2 regions of the Arthrobacter sp. 05L44 genome follow, and region 1 is predicted to be linked to the other one. Evidence: predicted binding sites of a transcription regulator. Region 1 holds the regulator's gene; the other holds the start of a gene.
What was found. Region 1 encodes Rex, which represses fermentation and respiration genes when NADH is low (regulators of the CRP and FNR family bind a similar motif). Its sites were predicted from a motif close to CTTGTGAANNNNTTCACAAG; they were not measured.

Region 1 (7,362 bases):
GTTCCACCTGGCACTGGCGGACGCCGCCGGCAACGCCGTGGTCAGCGCCATGATGGGTTCCCTGCGTGAATCCATCCAGGACTACGCCAGCCGGCTGACAGCCAACCTGCCGGACTGGCAGGCCACCGCCGCGCGCCTGCGGCATGAGCACCGGGGCATCCTTTCAGCCATCGGCAGGAACGACGGCGCCGGGGCGGCCAGGCTGGTGGCGGACCATATCGAGGGCTACTACGCCGAGGCGGGGCTGGGCGGCCGGTCCTGACCGCACCCATCCGCGCCGCGGCCGCGCGGCGGCAATATTACGCCGCCGCTTTGCCCTGCCGCCCGGGCGGGGTTATGGTCAATGGCATGACTAACCGTTGGTATGCGTATTTTTCGTTGGCTCTGGAGGGGCCCGCGTCTAACTGACACGCATCCACGTACCTTCAGAGCCAACAGGGCAGAGATAATTCTCTGCCCTTCGCCATTTCTCCGGCGGGTTCTGATCAGGGCCCGCTCCGCACCCCGGACAGGACCCCACCATGAGTATCGAAGCAGCCACTGACAGCCAGCAGTCCACATCCAACCTGCGCGTCAGCCGCTTCACCCCGCTGCCCACCCCGCAGGAAATGATCGCGGAACTCCCGCTGGACGCCCGCGGATCGGACGTCGTCGGCCGCGGCCGGGACGAGGTGCGGGCGATCATGGACGGCGTCGACGACCGGCTACTGGTGATTGTGGGCCCCTGCTCCATCCACGACCCCAAGGCCGGGCTGGAATACGCCCGGAGGCTGGTCAGCCAGGCCGAAAAGCACCGCGAGGACCTCCTCATCGTCATGCGCACCTACTTCGAGAAGCCGCGCACCACGGTGGGCTGGAAGGGCCTGATCAACGACCCCCGGCTCGATGGCAGCCATGACATCGCCGCCGGCCTGCGCGCCGCCCGCCAGTTCCTCCGCCAGGTCACGGCACTCGGGCTGCCTACCGCCACGGAATTCCTCGAACCGATCAGCCCGCAGTACATGGCGGACCTCGTCGTGTGGGGGGCCATCGGCGCCCGCACCACGGAGAGCCAGATCCACCGCCAGCTCGCCTCCGGCCTCTCGATGCCGATCGGGTTCAAGAACGGGACCGACGGCGGCCTCCAGGTGGCCCTTGACGCCTGCAGCGCCGCGGGTGCCGCCCAGGCGTTCCTGGGAATTGACGACGACGGCCGCGCCGCCCTGGTCAGCACCGCCGGTAACCCGGACACCCACGTCATCCTCCGCGGCGGCAGCGGCGGGCCCAACTTCGCCGCGGCCGACGTCGAGGCCGCCTCGGCCAGGCTTGCCGCCAAGCAGCTGAACCCGCGCCTGATCGTGGACGCCAGCCACGCCAACAGCGGCAAGAACCACCACCGGCAGGCAGAGGTGGCGCTCGAAATTGGTGCCCAGCTCGAAAACGGCGGAGCCTCGGCGTCTGCCATCGCCGGCGTGATGCTGGAGAGCTTCCTGGTCGGGGGTGCGCAGGCCCTGGACGTCGCCGACCACGCCGCCGGAACCGACAGCCTCCGGTACGGCCAGAGCGTCACCGACGCCTGCATGGACTGGGATGTCACGGCGTCGTTGCTCGGGGAGCTGGCGGCCTCGGCGCGGGCCCGGCGGAACCGAGGCTAAGGGCCAAACGTGGAAGGGTGGCTCCTGCGCAAATCCTGCGGAAATCCTTCGCAGATTCTTGCGGAAACCTTTCACATTGGCACCACTAACCCCTAGAGTATCTAGCACATGGTTGTTTGATGGCTCAGCATCGGCACACCGCCATGTCGTTCAGACGGGGCAGCCGTTCGCTTGAGCAAAAGGAATAAGGGAAATGTCTTCGGAGGCCAACTTCTCCAACGCGCGCTTTCTCACCGTGGCCGAGGTCGCGGATGTGATGCGGGTATCGAAAATGACCGTGTATCGCCTGGTGCACTCCGGCGAAATGCCGGCGGTGCGCTTCGGCCGCTCATACCGGGTTCCGGAAAACGCCGTCGAACAGTACCTCAAGGGTGCTGTCGTCGACGGACGCACTGAGACGGCCTGAGTCTTCTGCCGCCGCGCCGGGCCGCAGCAGACCCCCTCGCGGGGCCTGCGGTCGTGGTGTGCCCCCGATAGGCGGTACCCTGTTAAGGAACGTTTTACGTCATTGTAAGAACCTGTCAGTTGTTCAGTCTGCTGCTTAGCCCGCGGACCCTTCCCAACAGGCAGGTAATGCATCTAGCCGGTAAGGAACTTTCGTGGGTTCAGTTATTAAGAAGCGTCGCAAGCGTATGGCCAAGAAGAAGCACCGCAAGCTGCTTCGCAAGACGCGCCACCAGCGTCGCAACAAGAAGTAGAGATACTTCCCCAGCGTCAATGCCCGTTGCCTTCCGGCGGCGGGCATTTTCCGTTTTCCCGGCAGGTGCGGCTGGCCGGACGCGGCGGTGGCTGTTAGACGGTCGGGCCGCGGAACCTGGAGAAGCCGCGCCAAAGGCCGTAGACGGCTCCGCCGACGGTCGCGGCTTTGAGCCCCAGCGTCGCGGCCCGGCGGCCGGACCGGAAGTCGTAGACCGGCCAGTTGTTTTCGCGGGCGTGGCGGCGCAGCCGGGCGTCCGGGTTGATGGCCACGGGATGCCCCACCATGCTCAGCAGCGGGATGTCGTTGTGCGAATCGCTGTAGGCCCAGCAGCGGGCGAGGTCCAGGCCTTCCGCCTCGGCAATGGCGCGGACCGCCACGGCTTTCGCGGGGCCGTGCAGGATGTCACCCACCAGGCGTCCGGTGTAGGAGCCCTCGTGGATCTCGCCCACGGTGCCGAGGGCGCCCGTGAGGCCGAGCCGGGTGGAGATGACGGTGGCTACCTCCACGGGGGTGGCGGTGACTAGCCAGACGCGGCGGCCCACCCGCAGGTGCTGTTCGGCCAGCGCCTTGGTCCCGGGCCAGATCCGGGACTCGATCATCTCGTCGTAGACTTCCTCGCCGAGGGCCTCGATGTCCTTGACGGTAAAACCGGAGGCCAGGCTCAGCGCGGTGTCACGGACGGCGTGGACATCGTCCAGCTTCTCGCCGCGGAATACGAACATCAGCTGCTTCCAGGCGAACCCGGCGGCCTGCGGGATGGTGAACGCTCCGCGCTGGTGCATCTTCCGGGCCACATGGAACAGGCTGGCGCCCCGCATGAGGGTGTTATCGACGTCGAAGAAGGCAGCTTCGCCGTGCTGCGCGGACGCAACCGGCGGCGTGGCCACAGCGACGATCTTCTCCTCGGGCATGCCACGAGTCTAGTCAATGCACGGGGATCCCTCGCGCAGGACTGCCCGGCGTCCCGCCGGCGGGGGTGGAAACCGCAGCGGCGTCGACGACCGGATCGGGTCCGGGCTACCGTGGAGCCATGACCAAACCCGCCCCCGACGTCGTCCTCATCACCAAGGCCGACTGCCATCTCTGCACCGACGCGCGTGCCGCCGTCGGCAGGGTCACCGCCGCGCTGGGACTTGGCTGGTCCGAGCAATCCATCGACGGCGACGCCGAACTCCGCGACCGCTATGCGGAGGAGATCCCGGTGCTGCTGGTGGACGGCGTCCAGCGCGACTTCTGGCGGATCGACGAAGTCCGGCTGGCGCGCACCCTGCGGCGCGCCCTGGGCCTGCCCGAGTCACCGCCCGCCTAAGCGGGCCCCCGGGCGCGGCTTTGTGGCCCGAACTGCGGGGGCCCTAGAGTGGAGGCACAACGCGACTCAATGGAGCAGATAGTGACTTCGCTGGATTCCTCACCCGATGCCCTGCCCGGCGGAACCGGGACTGCCGCCAAGCAGATCCCGCCCGCGGCCGTGGCCCGGCTGACGATCTATCTGCGCGCCCTCACCACCCTGCTGGCCGACGGCGTGGACCGCGTGTCCTCGGAATCCCTCGCCGAAGCGTCGGGCGTCAGTTCCTCCACTCTCCGCAAGGACCTCTCCTACGTGGGCTCCTACGGGACCAGAGGCGTGGGCTATGAGGTGCAGTACCTGAACAGGCATATCGCGGCAGCCCTGGGGCTGACGCACGACTGGAAAGTCGCGATCGTCGGGGCCGGCAACCTCGGCAAGGCCCTCGCCCGCTACGGCGGATTCGAGTCCCGCGGCTTTGACATCGTGGCGATCTTCGACGCCGACCAGATGGTGGTGGGCAGCGAGGTGGGCTGGTTGCGGGTCAGCGACGCCGCGGACCTTGAGGCCGTGCTGCAGCGCACCGGCGCCAACATGGTGGTCCTGGCGCTGCCTGCGGCCGTGGCGCAGGGTGTCTGTGACCGTGTGGTGGCAGCCGGGGTGCGCAGCATCCTGAGTTTTGCCCCGGTCATGCTGCAGGTGCCGGCCGGGGTCAACCTCCGGAAGGTGGACATGGCCACCGAACTCCAGATCCTCGCCTACCACGCACAAAGGGCGCAGGACCCGGAGGACGCTGACTAGGATCAGCCTGCCCGTCCGGATCCCGCGCCCTTGGCTGCGGGTACTGGCTTAGCGCCCGTAGGGGTTCTGCGCGTAGGGGTTGGTGAACGGCTGCTGCTTCTGGAAGTACGGCGAGACCGTCGGCAAGTACAGGATCACAATGCCGGCCACACCCATCAGGATCACAATGATCTGCAGGATGCCGGAGACGACGCCGAAGGAGAAGGCTCCGCCGAAGAGGCCGAGCAGCGAGATGGCGGCGAATACGATGCCCAGGATGCGGGCCCAGTTCTTGCCCTTGCGGACCGGGAAGGCTACCAGTGCGTACAGGCCCAGGGAGATGAGTCCGCCGATGATGCCGCTGGCCGGGATGATTCCACGCACGGCGTTGATTTCGGAGGGGGAGAGGCTCTTGCCCTGCTGGACGGCAGCTTCCTGCATGGCGGTTTCAAAGTACGCCGCACCGGTGAAGGCAATGACCAGGCTGCTGACGAACGCGAGGACGCCGGCACCGATGATGAGCCAGAAGGCAAGATCCAGCTGCGCGGGCCGGGTCGCGGTGCCGCCGCCCGGGAGCTCCGAGGGATACTGCGCGTAGGGCGACTGGCCGTAAGGGCTCTGGCCGAACTGGCCGGGAGCCTGGCCATAGGCCGACGGCTGCTGCCCGTACTGCGGCGCGTTCTGGCCGTACTGCTGCTGGCCGTACTGCGGAGACTGCTGCCCATACTGCTGCTGGCCGTACTGCGGCGCGTTCTGCCCGTACTGGGGCTGCTGCTGGCCGTACTGCGGGGCCTGCGGTGCGTTCTGCCCGTACTGCGGCGGCTGCTGTCCGTACTGGGGAGGCTGCTGGCCGTACTGCGGAGCCTGCTTGCCCGACTCGGGTCCGTCCGGGCTGGAAGGCTCGACTGGCGGGTTACTCATGGCGGTCCTTTGCATGTGGTTGACGGAATGGGCTACCGGGACCAGCGTTACAACCCTGCCCCCAGCGTGGTTTAAGTACACCGTACCGCGCACACGCGGCCGTTTGGGTCATTCCCAAGAGGTATTCTCGGCGGCACGAGGGGCGCACTGAACGGCGGCACGAGCGGCGGCACGCGGGAGCGGGAGGACGGGGTGGCCAGGTCCCGTTTCCCGGCCGCGACTAGGCCGCGGGACCTGGCCGGAAACGTCCCTTGAAGCCCTCAAACCAGGACTGTGACCGGGGCAGCCACATCAGGGCCGTCGCCACGAGGCTGATGACAAAGCCGGGCCAGCTTCCGCCTCCGGCCATCCCAGAACTCAGCGCGGCGAGCACCAGGCTGACACCGGCCGCGAGGGTCAGGCCGAACCGGGCCCATTCCCAACCTTCCGCCATTTTCATCGCCAGCGTGACCTGCACCGCGGCGAGGGCCACAGAGACCAGCACCAGCAAGAGCAGCAGGATGCCGGATAGCGGTGAGACCACAAACAGGACGAGGGTGCCAAACAGCCCGATCACCCCTGCGAGCAGTCCCAACACGCCGCCGACCACCCACACCCAATACGAGATCTTCAGCTCCGTGGGCATCGCCGGGACGTTGAGTATCGACGAGTAGCCGCCAACGGGGAGTGCCTCCCGGAAGGTCCGTGGCCGGTCCTCGGGCCAACGGAATCGGAACCCGGGTGCCCGTCCGGGGCCGGGGGTGCCGCCCGCTGCGGGGCCGTCGGCCGGGCCGGGCAGGGCGGCGCCCGGCTCCGGCGGTGTTGTGCCGTCGGGCTGGGGTGGCTCGGGGACGTCGCCGGAATTGCTCATGGATTTCACTTTAGACCGCCAGGCTGGGGGTTCCCAGAGGACTCCGGGACTGGCGCGCGGCGTCCCGCAAGCACCCGGTGCGCCCGGCACCGACGCAGCGGAACCACCAGGCTCATGGCGCGGAGTGCCGGGCTTAAACGACGACACCCCGCGCCGCCTTGGAGGCGGTGCGGGGTGTCCAGGAGGCCGCCGGCGGTCAGCCGGTGAGCTCGTCCGCCCTGGAGGGCGTGGGAACTAGGCTGCGGGGGCGATGAAGGCGAGCTCAAGGTTGATGGCAACCTTGTCGCTGACCAGCACGCCACCGGCTTCGAGGACTGCGTTCCAGGTCAGGCCGAAGTCCTTGCGGCTGATGGTGGTTTCCGCGGTCAGACCGGCGCGGGTGTTGCCGAACGGGTCAACGGCCACGCCGTTGAGCTCGGTTTCCAGCGCCACCGGGCGGGTGACACCCTTGATGGTCAGGTCGCCCTGCAGCTCGTAGGCGTCGCCCTTGGCCACGATGGCGTTGGAGACGAAGGAGATCTCCGGGAACTTCTCGACGTCGAAGAAGTCCTCGCCGCGGACGTGGCCGTCGCGGTTGGCGTCGCCGGAGTCGAAGCTCGCGGTCTTGATGGTGGCGTTCACCTTGGAGTCGGCGACGTTCTCGGCGAGGTCCAGGGTTGCGTCGGCGTCCTTGAACTGGCCGCGGACCTTGCTGATGCTGGCGTGGCGGACGGTGAAGCCGATTTCGCTGTGCGAGTTGTCGAGGGTCCAGGTGCCGGTGGTGAGGTTAGCGGGAAGTGCCATGGTGGTTCTCCTTGAGTCGGGTGGGGTGGTGCCTGAGTTCGTCTGATCGTAGGTTGACGCTTCATTTGTTGAAGACTCAACTAACTGCTTCACCCAGTATAAACATGCATTTGCATCTTTTATTCCTCTTCCGGGGAACATTTCGAAAAAACTTTCAGTTCTACTTCTCGTAGAAGATTTCGTCATTGCCCCTGCCCTTTGAGAAACTGGTACACATGCCCCAAGCCACTGTTCATTTGCTCCGCCACGGCGAGGTCCACAACCCCGACGGCGTCCTGTACGGCAGGCTGCCGGAGTTCCACCTCTCCGAGCTGGGCCGGGAGATGGCCCGGACGCTCGCCGAGCACTTCAGCGAACAGGCCGCGCAGGGCGCCAAAATCGTGCATCTGGTCGCGTCTCCGCTGACCCG
Region 2 (7,362 bases), on a different contig from region 1:
CGTCAATGACCGGCCGTACCTGATCGATGTCTCGCACTTCGCCAGCGAGTGGCTGTGGCTGCCGGCGGCCGCGGATGCGCTCGGGAACGTCCTGGCTGACCAGGGGCACGACATCGAAATCCGGGTCAGCACCACCAACAGCGACCCGTGGGACTTCATCCTGACTCCCGGCTAGGCGATAGAGTCTAGGAAGCGCCAGTACGGTGCCCGGCTCCGGCCGGTAAGTGAACACGCGGAGGAAATAGTGGCCAAGGCAGCACCGGCGGAACAGATGAAGTTGCTCGAACTGCAGGGACTCGACGCCAAGCTCAAGTCTCTGTCGAACCGCCGCCGCAGCCTTGAAAGCGACTCCCGGATCACCGACCTTGAGGCGGCCCTCAGCATCGCCATGGGCGAGCTCGGTGCCGCGAAGGTAGCCGTCCACGACGCCGAACTGGAACTCAAGCGGGCCGAGGCCGACGTCGAACAGGTCGCCTCCCGCATTGAACGCGACGAGGCCCGGCTCAACAGCGGCACCGGGCTGTCCAAAGACCTGGTGGCCCTGCAGCGGGACATCGCCTCGCTGAACAAGCGCCGCTCGGACCTTGAGGACGTCGAGCTCGAAGTCCTGGAGCGGCTGGATGCACTGCGTCTCCGCCAGGCAGCGCAGCAGCAGATCGTCGACGACATCCAGGGCTCGTTCGGCAGCATCCGCGCCGAACTGGACGAGCAGCTGGCCGAGGTCGCGGCCGAAACCACCGTGGTGCGCGGCCAGCGTGCCGAGTTCGCGGACGGACTGGATGCGGCAATGCTCGCGGTCTACGACAAAACCCTCGCCAAGCGCGGAGTCGGCGCCGCCCGGCTCTTCCACGGCACCTCGGAGGGATCCGGCATGCAGCTGAGCCCCGGCGACCTCGCGGAGATCAAGGCCGCTGCCGAGGACGACATTGTTTTCTGCCCCGACTCCGGCTGCATCCTGGTCCGCTCCGCCGAGTGGGCCTAGCCGGCGCAGGTCAGGACTAGCCGGGCAGAATGAGGTTCAGGGTGTGCGGCTTGCGGGCCGTGCCCCCCACCAGCTCCGCGGACCACTTCTCGGCGGCTGCCTGCTGCAGTTGCGCCGGAGTCTGCGGCGCCTTGCCGCGCCGGGCCAGCAAGTGCCGGGCCAGTTCGCCACGGGTGTGCTTGGCGAAGTGGCTAACCACTTTGCGGACCCCGTCCACCTCCGTGAAGACGTTCACGGCCACGGTCTGCTCCGGCGGGGGTGCCCACGCCGCGGTGTAGGTGCTGGAGCGGCAGTCAACAATGAGCTCGTCCGCCGTTTCGGCGGCCAGCGCCGCCGTGAGCTGCGGCTTCCAGAACGAAGCGAGGCGTCCGACGTCGGGGAGGGCAGTGCCCATCGACAGCCGGTAGGCCGGGACCCGGTCCGCGAACCGGATGGCGCCCCAGAGCGCGGAAATCACCACCACCGACTCATCGGCTTTCTGGCGCTGCCGCGGAGTCAGAGAGCGGTAGCCCAGAGCGTCGTACAAAACTCCGGAGTACACCCGGTGCGCCGGGGCCGCCGGCTCGGCGTGCAGCCGGGTGTTGCGTTCGACGTCGGCCGTCAGCGAGGCGCCGACCCCCAGCAGCGCGAGGGCGTCGTGGTGGGCGCTGACCGTACCGAGCGCTTCGAGGACGCGCGCCCGGTGGGCATTCAGGGCGGGGAAGCTGAGCGAGTCCGGGTCGACGGGGGCGCCTCCGGTTGCGGGGGTCTTACCTTCGGACGGGGGCAGCAGAATCAGCACCGTACGATCCTACCGGCGGGCGGGTGCCGGTCAGGCGACCGTGGGCGCGGTCAGGCTACCTTGGGCGGCGCGGCCGGGATAGGGGTTGGTGCGTGCGCCGGGGCGACGGCGGGGGCCTGGAGCTGTGCGGCAGCCCCGGCCGCCCGGGTCTCCCGGGCCAGGAACGCGGAGAGTTCGCCGATGGTGCTCATCAGCGGGGCAGGGAAGACCACCGTGGAGTTCTTGTCGACGGCGATTTCCACGAGGGACTGTAGATTCCGCAGCTGCAGCGCCAGCGGGTGGGCCATCATCATGTCCGAGGCTTCCCCGAGGGCTGCCGCCGCGATTGCCTCGCCCTCGGCGGCGATGATTTTGGCCCGCTTCTCCCGCTCCGCCTCGGCCTGCCGGGCCATGGCGCGCTTCATACTCTCCGGCAGTTGGATGTCCTTGAGCTCCACGAGCGTCACTTCGACGCCCCACTCCAGCGTCAGGGCGTCCAGGATCTCGCGGATATCGCTGTTGATGTGCTCGGTCTCCGAGAGTGTCTGGTCGAGGCTGTGCCGGCCAACAACCTTCCGCAGCGTGGTCTGCGCGATCTGGTTGATGGCGGCGGCCACGTTCTCGATCGCCACGACCGACTTCACGGCATCGATCACGCGGTAATAGGCGACGGCGGAGATGTCCACGCTGACGTTGTCCTGCGTGATGATGCCCTGGGACTGGATCGGCATGGTCACAATCCGGAGGCTGACCAGCTGGAGGCGGTCGATCACCGGAATGATCAGCCGCAGGCCCGGCATACGGACCCCGATGACCCGGCCCAGCCGGAAAAGCACGCCTTGCTCGTACTGGCGGACAATCCGGATCGACATCCGGGCCGCGGCGACCAGCAGCACCGCGATAAGAAGCCATACGACGATTGCGGTCAGACCCATCCGGATCGCTTCCTTTATCTGACGGGATTGCTGCTTCAATTCTCCCACCGGCGGGGCGAAAAGGCGCCGGTCAGGCCGGCCGCCGGGGGACCCGTAGAATGTACTGCGGATGGGTTGACCAGGCGGCCGCGCGCCTTGCAAGTGGCTCGAGGAACGTCCGGGCTCCGCAGGGCAGGGTGGTGGGTAACGCCCACTCGGGGTAACCCGCAGGCCAGTGCCACAGAGAACAGACCGCCTGTACCGCGCCGTGTCCGCACGGCGGGGGAGCAGGTAAGGGTGAAACGGTGGTGTAAGAGACCACCAGCTTCCCGGGTGACCGGGAAGGCTAGGTAAACCCCACCCGGAGCAAGGCCAGACAGGACACGTTTGAGGGCTGCCCGCCCGAGTGTCCGGGTAGGCTGCTGGAGGGCGTCGGCAACGGCGTCCGTAGATGGATGGCCGCTACTCCCGCGCCGGTAACAGCGCGGGAACACAGAACCCGGCGTATCGGTCAACCCATCCCACCCAACGAAAAAGGGCTGGCACCATCTGGTGCCAGCCCTTCTCGTTTAAGGCGTTAGGAGTGGATTAGGCCTTCGCCTTCCGCTTCACCCAGCCCCACGCCGCCGTGGCGACGAACAGGACCAGGCCGATGATGGCCAGCCAGATCAGGCCCTTAACGACGAAGCCCAGGATCGAGAGGATAAGCCAGATGACAAGTAGTGCAACGATGAGTCCCATCTGGACATCCTATGTCATGCGCCGCGCGGTGGCGTGTGAGTGATTTCACGCTTCCCCCGGCCCGCATGGCCACCGTGCCAGCCTAGAATGGAGACTGAACGTAGATGTTCTGCCACCGGGTCTGCGTTCGCAGCCGGTGGCTTTTTCTTTGCGCTCCATAAAGGTGCGCGGGGTGGACCGAATCCCCGCAGCGCCAAGGGTTCCGGAGATCCACCGGCAGCCGACTTCCGCATACGAGGACGTATGTGGTGGATTTTAGGAAGGTAGTTCTGTGAGCCAGACGTCAGATTCTTGTCTTGATACGTGGATGGGCCGGGAGGCGCTCGCCGAGGCCATGATTCCGGTCATCGGCCGGCTGTACCGCGAGAACAACGTGGTGACCTCCATCCACGGTCGGAGCCTGATCAACAAGTCCACCATGAACATCCTGAAGGCGCACCGCTTCGCCCGCCGGATGAGCAAGGAGGAGCTGCGCCTCGAAGAGACGGCCCCGCTCCTTGACGCCCTCACCCAGCTGGACCTCGGCGCCGCAGCGATCGACATCGCCCGCCTGACCGAGAAGTACCGTGCCGAGGGCGACGGCGTCAGCCTCGACGAATTCCTCCGGGCCGAGCTCGCAGACGTCGTCGGTAAGCGCGGCGGCGATGACCGCACCAGCACCGACGTCGTCCTCTACGGCTTCGGCCGTATCGGCCGGCTCCTGGCCCGCCTCCTGATCGAAAAGGCCGGTGGCGGTCACGGGCTGCGCCTGCGCGCGATCGTGGTGCGCCGCGGCTCGGACAACGACCTCACCAAGCGCGCCAGCCTGCTGCGCCGCGACTCGGTCCACGGTTCCTTCGAAGGCACCATCAAGGTGGACCTCGAGAACGACACCATCACGGCCAACGGCGTCCAGATCCAGGTCATCTACTCGGACAACCCGGCCACCGTGGACTACACCGCCTACGGCATCCACGACGCACTGGTGGTTGACAACACCGGCCGCTGGCGCGACGCGGAGGGCCTGTCGCAGCACCTCCAGAGCAAGGGTGCGGCCCGCGTCCTCCTCACGGCGCCCGGCAAGGGCGAACTGAAGAACATCGTGCACGGCATCAACCACGCCACGATTACCGACTCGGACACGATCGTCTCCGCGGCGTCCTGCACCACCAACGCCATCACCCCGGTGCTGAAGGCCATCAACGACCGCTACGGCGTGGTGCACGGGCACGTGGAAACGGTTCACTCGTTCACCAACGACCAGAACCTGATCGACAACTTCCACAAGGGTGACCGCCGCGGCCGCTCCGCCGCGCTGAACATGGTCATCACCGAAACCGGTGCGGCCAAGGCCGTGGCCAAGGCCCTGCCCGAACTCCTCGGCAAGCTCACCGGCAGCTCCATCCGCGTCCCCACCCCGGATGTGTCGCTGGCCATCCTGAACCTGAGCCTCGAAAACGGCACCACCAAGGATGAGGTCAACGACTACCTCCGGGAGATGTCGCTGCACTCCGAGCTGCGCAAGCAGATCGACTACATCGATTCCCCCGAGGTGGTCTCCACCGACTTCGTCGGCTCCCGCCGCGCAGGCATCGTCGACGGCCTGGCCACCATCTCCAACGAAAAGAACCTCGTGCTGTACGTCTGGTACGACAACGAGTTCGGCTACAGCTGCCAGGTTGTCCGCGTGATGGAGGAAATGGCCGGCGTGAACCCGCCGTCGTTCCCGGCCAAGGATGCCGTGGCCACGCTTGAGGCCGCCGGCCTTCCGGTCGAGGTCGGATAACTCCTTTTGGTGACTTTCCCGGCCGGTCGCTGGAATCGGCCGGGAAAGGGAACCACAATGGAGCCATGGAACAGAACTCGGCTGTGGAGCACGAAACCACCCTGGAACACGCACTCGACATTGCGCGGGGCAACGCCAAGGAAGCCAAGCGCCTCCTTGACGACGCCCGCGCCAAGCGCGAGGCGGGAGAGGTCGACGACGCGCGGGTGCACCAACTCGAAGCTCTGCTGAACGTCGCCGAGGAAGACCTCCGCCGGGTCACCAAGGAGCAGTAAGGGCAGTCGGCCCACCGGCCGCGACCGGCGGGGGCCCGCCCCGCGACTTGTCCCGCACACTGTGGACAACCGGGCCGACGTCGGCGCTCCTGCCTAGGCTGGGCGGGTGCAGCAACCCTACCTACAGGCGGTCCGTCGGTGACCGCCACGTGGCTCGGCTACCGGCTGGCCCGGCGCCGGTCCCGGCAGGCCTGGGCGCTGCTCGCCGCTGCCGTGCTGGCCATCCTTGGAACGCTTGCCTGGTTCTTCACCGCCGGGCAGTTCGACCTCGCCGAGCCGCGGTCCGCCGGACCCACCGAGGCGCCCGTGCTTGCACCGGGCTGGATGAAGGCCGTGGCATCCGTTGCGGCAGTGCCCGCCGGCCGCGCCGCGGACGTACTGGAGTCCCTCCCGGTCAGGGACCGGGCCGCCGCCGACAACTACGACAGGACCGCTTTCGGCCAGGCCTGGCTCGACGTCGACCGCAACGGCTGCGATACCCGCAATGACATCCTGCGCCGCGACCTGGCCGGTGCCCGTTTCACCGATGGATCACGCTGCCGGATCGGGACGGGATCCTTCCTGGAGCCCTACACGGGACGCACGGTGGTATTCCAGCGCGGAGCCGCCTCCAGCAAAGCCGTGCAAATCGACCACGTCGTGGCACTCGGGGACGCATGGCAGAAGGGCGCCCAGCTGCTGAGCCCCGAGCAGCGGCAGCATCTTGCGAACGATCCACTGAACCTGATCGCGGTGGACGGCCAGGCCAATCAGGACAAAAGCGCTTCCGATGCCGCCACCTGGCTGCCGCCAAACAGAGCGTTCCGCTGCCACTACGTAGCCCGGCAAATCTCGGTCAAAGCTGCCTACGCCCTGTGGGTGTCACCGGCCGAAAAGGAGGCGATGAAGCGGGTTCTCGATGGCTGTCCGGCCCAGCAAAGCATTGTCCCGCGCTGACCGGAGTCACCCCTGTTCCGCAGCTCATTGACAGCCGTGCTCCGCGGGTCTACGACTGGGAATGTCAGGTGCGGCCCACGATTCGAGGAGCAGGAAATGGCTTACGGAGTTGTGCACTTTTTCCCCGGGGGGACCAAAGAACAGTACGAGGCCTCCATCGCCGCGGTTCACCCGGGCGAAGGCCAGTTGCCCGAAGGGCAGATCTTCCACGCCGGCGGCGAGTCGGCGGGCGGCTGGACAATCATGGCGGTCCACGATTCAAAAGAAAGCTGGGAGAAATTCCGTGACGGCACCCTGATGCCGGCAATGCAGGCAGGCATCCAGGGCGGATTCGCGGCGCCGCCGGAGGAGACCGTGGTTGACCTGTATAAAGTGCTGCCTTAGCCGGCCGCCTCAGCCAAGCACGGAGAATGCGCACCAGGCGGCAACCAGCAGGACCATCACCAGCATCGGGACGTTCCATCCCGAGATCACGGTGGCGTTTGCGGAAGCCGCTCCGGTGTGACCGGCCCCCGGGTCAACGATACCGGACGCCTGCCGTGCGTCGTGCCAGGCACGTACGATCGCGTCCCGGCTTTCCGGGGCCGGGGACTGGCTCATTCGTTCGTTGGATGGGAGCATCCCTGGGGGACGCTCCTTCCAGTCCCGGGCCTGGTTGAATCCGGCGCCGAAGGCGCTGGGCGGCGTTGGGGCACCCCAGCTGACGTATTTCCTGCCGGCCGCTTTCACGGTCACTGTGTAACGGACCTCGACGTCGTCCACGGCGGCGAAGGGGATGCGGTGCCGGCGGAGGCCGTTGAGCAGTTCAAACGCGCCGGCGTCGATGATCAGGCGGGGCTGCCACTGCGTCAGGTAGACCAGCAATGAGGCTGCCGCCAGCCACGGAGCTGCTGCCGCGGCCGGGCCACTCTTCCCGTCGGCCAGGAGCCAGCCGACGGCGAGCACGCTTCCGGCCCACACGGCCAGCGCGACGTACCGTCCGGACGGCT

Region 2: a site for Rex is predicted at 3,430-3,449, ahead of AC1DHY_RS05570 (glyceraldehyde-3-phosphate dehydrogenase). Genes of this name have one in related genera too.

What each region holds. Positions count from the first base shown of each region.
Region 1 is NZ_JBFTNS010000001.1:784,178-791,539, reverse strand. Features, by position in the region: gene AC1DHY_RS03665 (FadR/GntR family transcriptional regulator) at 1-262, shown strand, start outside; gene AC1DHY_RS03660 (3-deoxy-7-phosphoheptulonate synthase) at 522-1,634, shown strand; gene AC1DHY_RS03655 (helix-turn-helix domain-containing protein) at 1,828-2,040, shown strand; gene AC1DHY_RS03650 (30S ribosomal protein bS22) at 2,234-2,332, shown strand; gene AC1DHY_RS03645 (HAD family hydrolase) at 2,427-3,245, opposite strand; gene AC1DHY_RS03640 (glutaredoxin family protein) at 3,365-3,643, shown strand; gene AC1DHY_RS03635 (redox-sensing transcriptional repressor Rex) at 3,725-4,420, shown strand; gene AC1DHY_RS03630 (hypothetical protein) at 4,469-5,320, opposite strand; gene AC1DHY_RS03625 (hypothetical protein) at 5,541-6,170, opposite strand; gene AC1DHY_RS03620 (YceI family protein) at 6,405-6,953, opposite strand; gene AC1DHY_RS03615 (histidine phosphatase family protein) at 7,169-7,362, shown strand, end outside.
Region 2 is NZ_JBFTNS010000002.1:63,667-71,028, forward strand. Features, by position in the region: gene AC1DHY_RS05540 (Nif3-like dinuclear metal center hexameric protein) at 1-175, shown strand, start outside; gene AC1DHY_RS05545 (zinc ribbon domain-containing protein) at 245-982, shown strand; gene AC1DHY_RS05550 (YaaA family protein) at 999-1,763, opposite strand; gene AC1DHY_RS05555 (SPFH domain-containing protein) at 1,814-2,677, opposite strand; RNA gene rnpB (RNase P RNA component class A) at 2,788-3,179, shown strand; gene AC1DHY_RS05565 (LPXTG cell wall anchor domain-containing protein) at 3,245-3,397, opposite strand; gene AC1DHY_RS05570 (glyceraldehyde-3-phosphate dehydrogenase) at 3,669-5,162, shown strand; gene AC1DHY_RS05575 (hypothetical protein) at 5,228-5,437, shown strand; gene AC1DHY_RS05580 (HNH endonuclease family protein) at 5,576-6,373, shown strand; gene AC1DHY_RS05585 (hypothetical protein) at 6,470-6,757, shown strand; gene AC1DHY_RS05590 (hypothetical protein) at 6,767-7,362, opposite strand, start outside.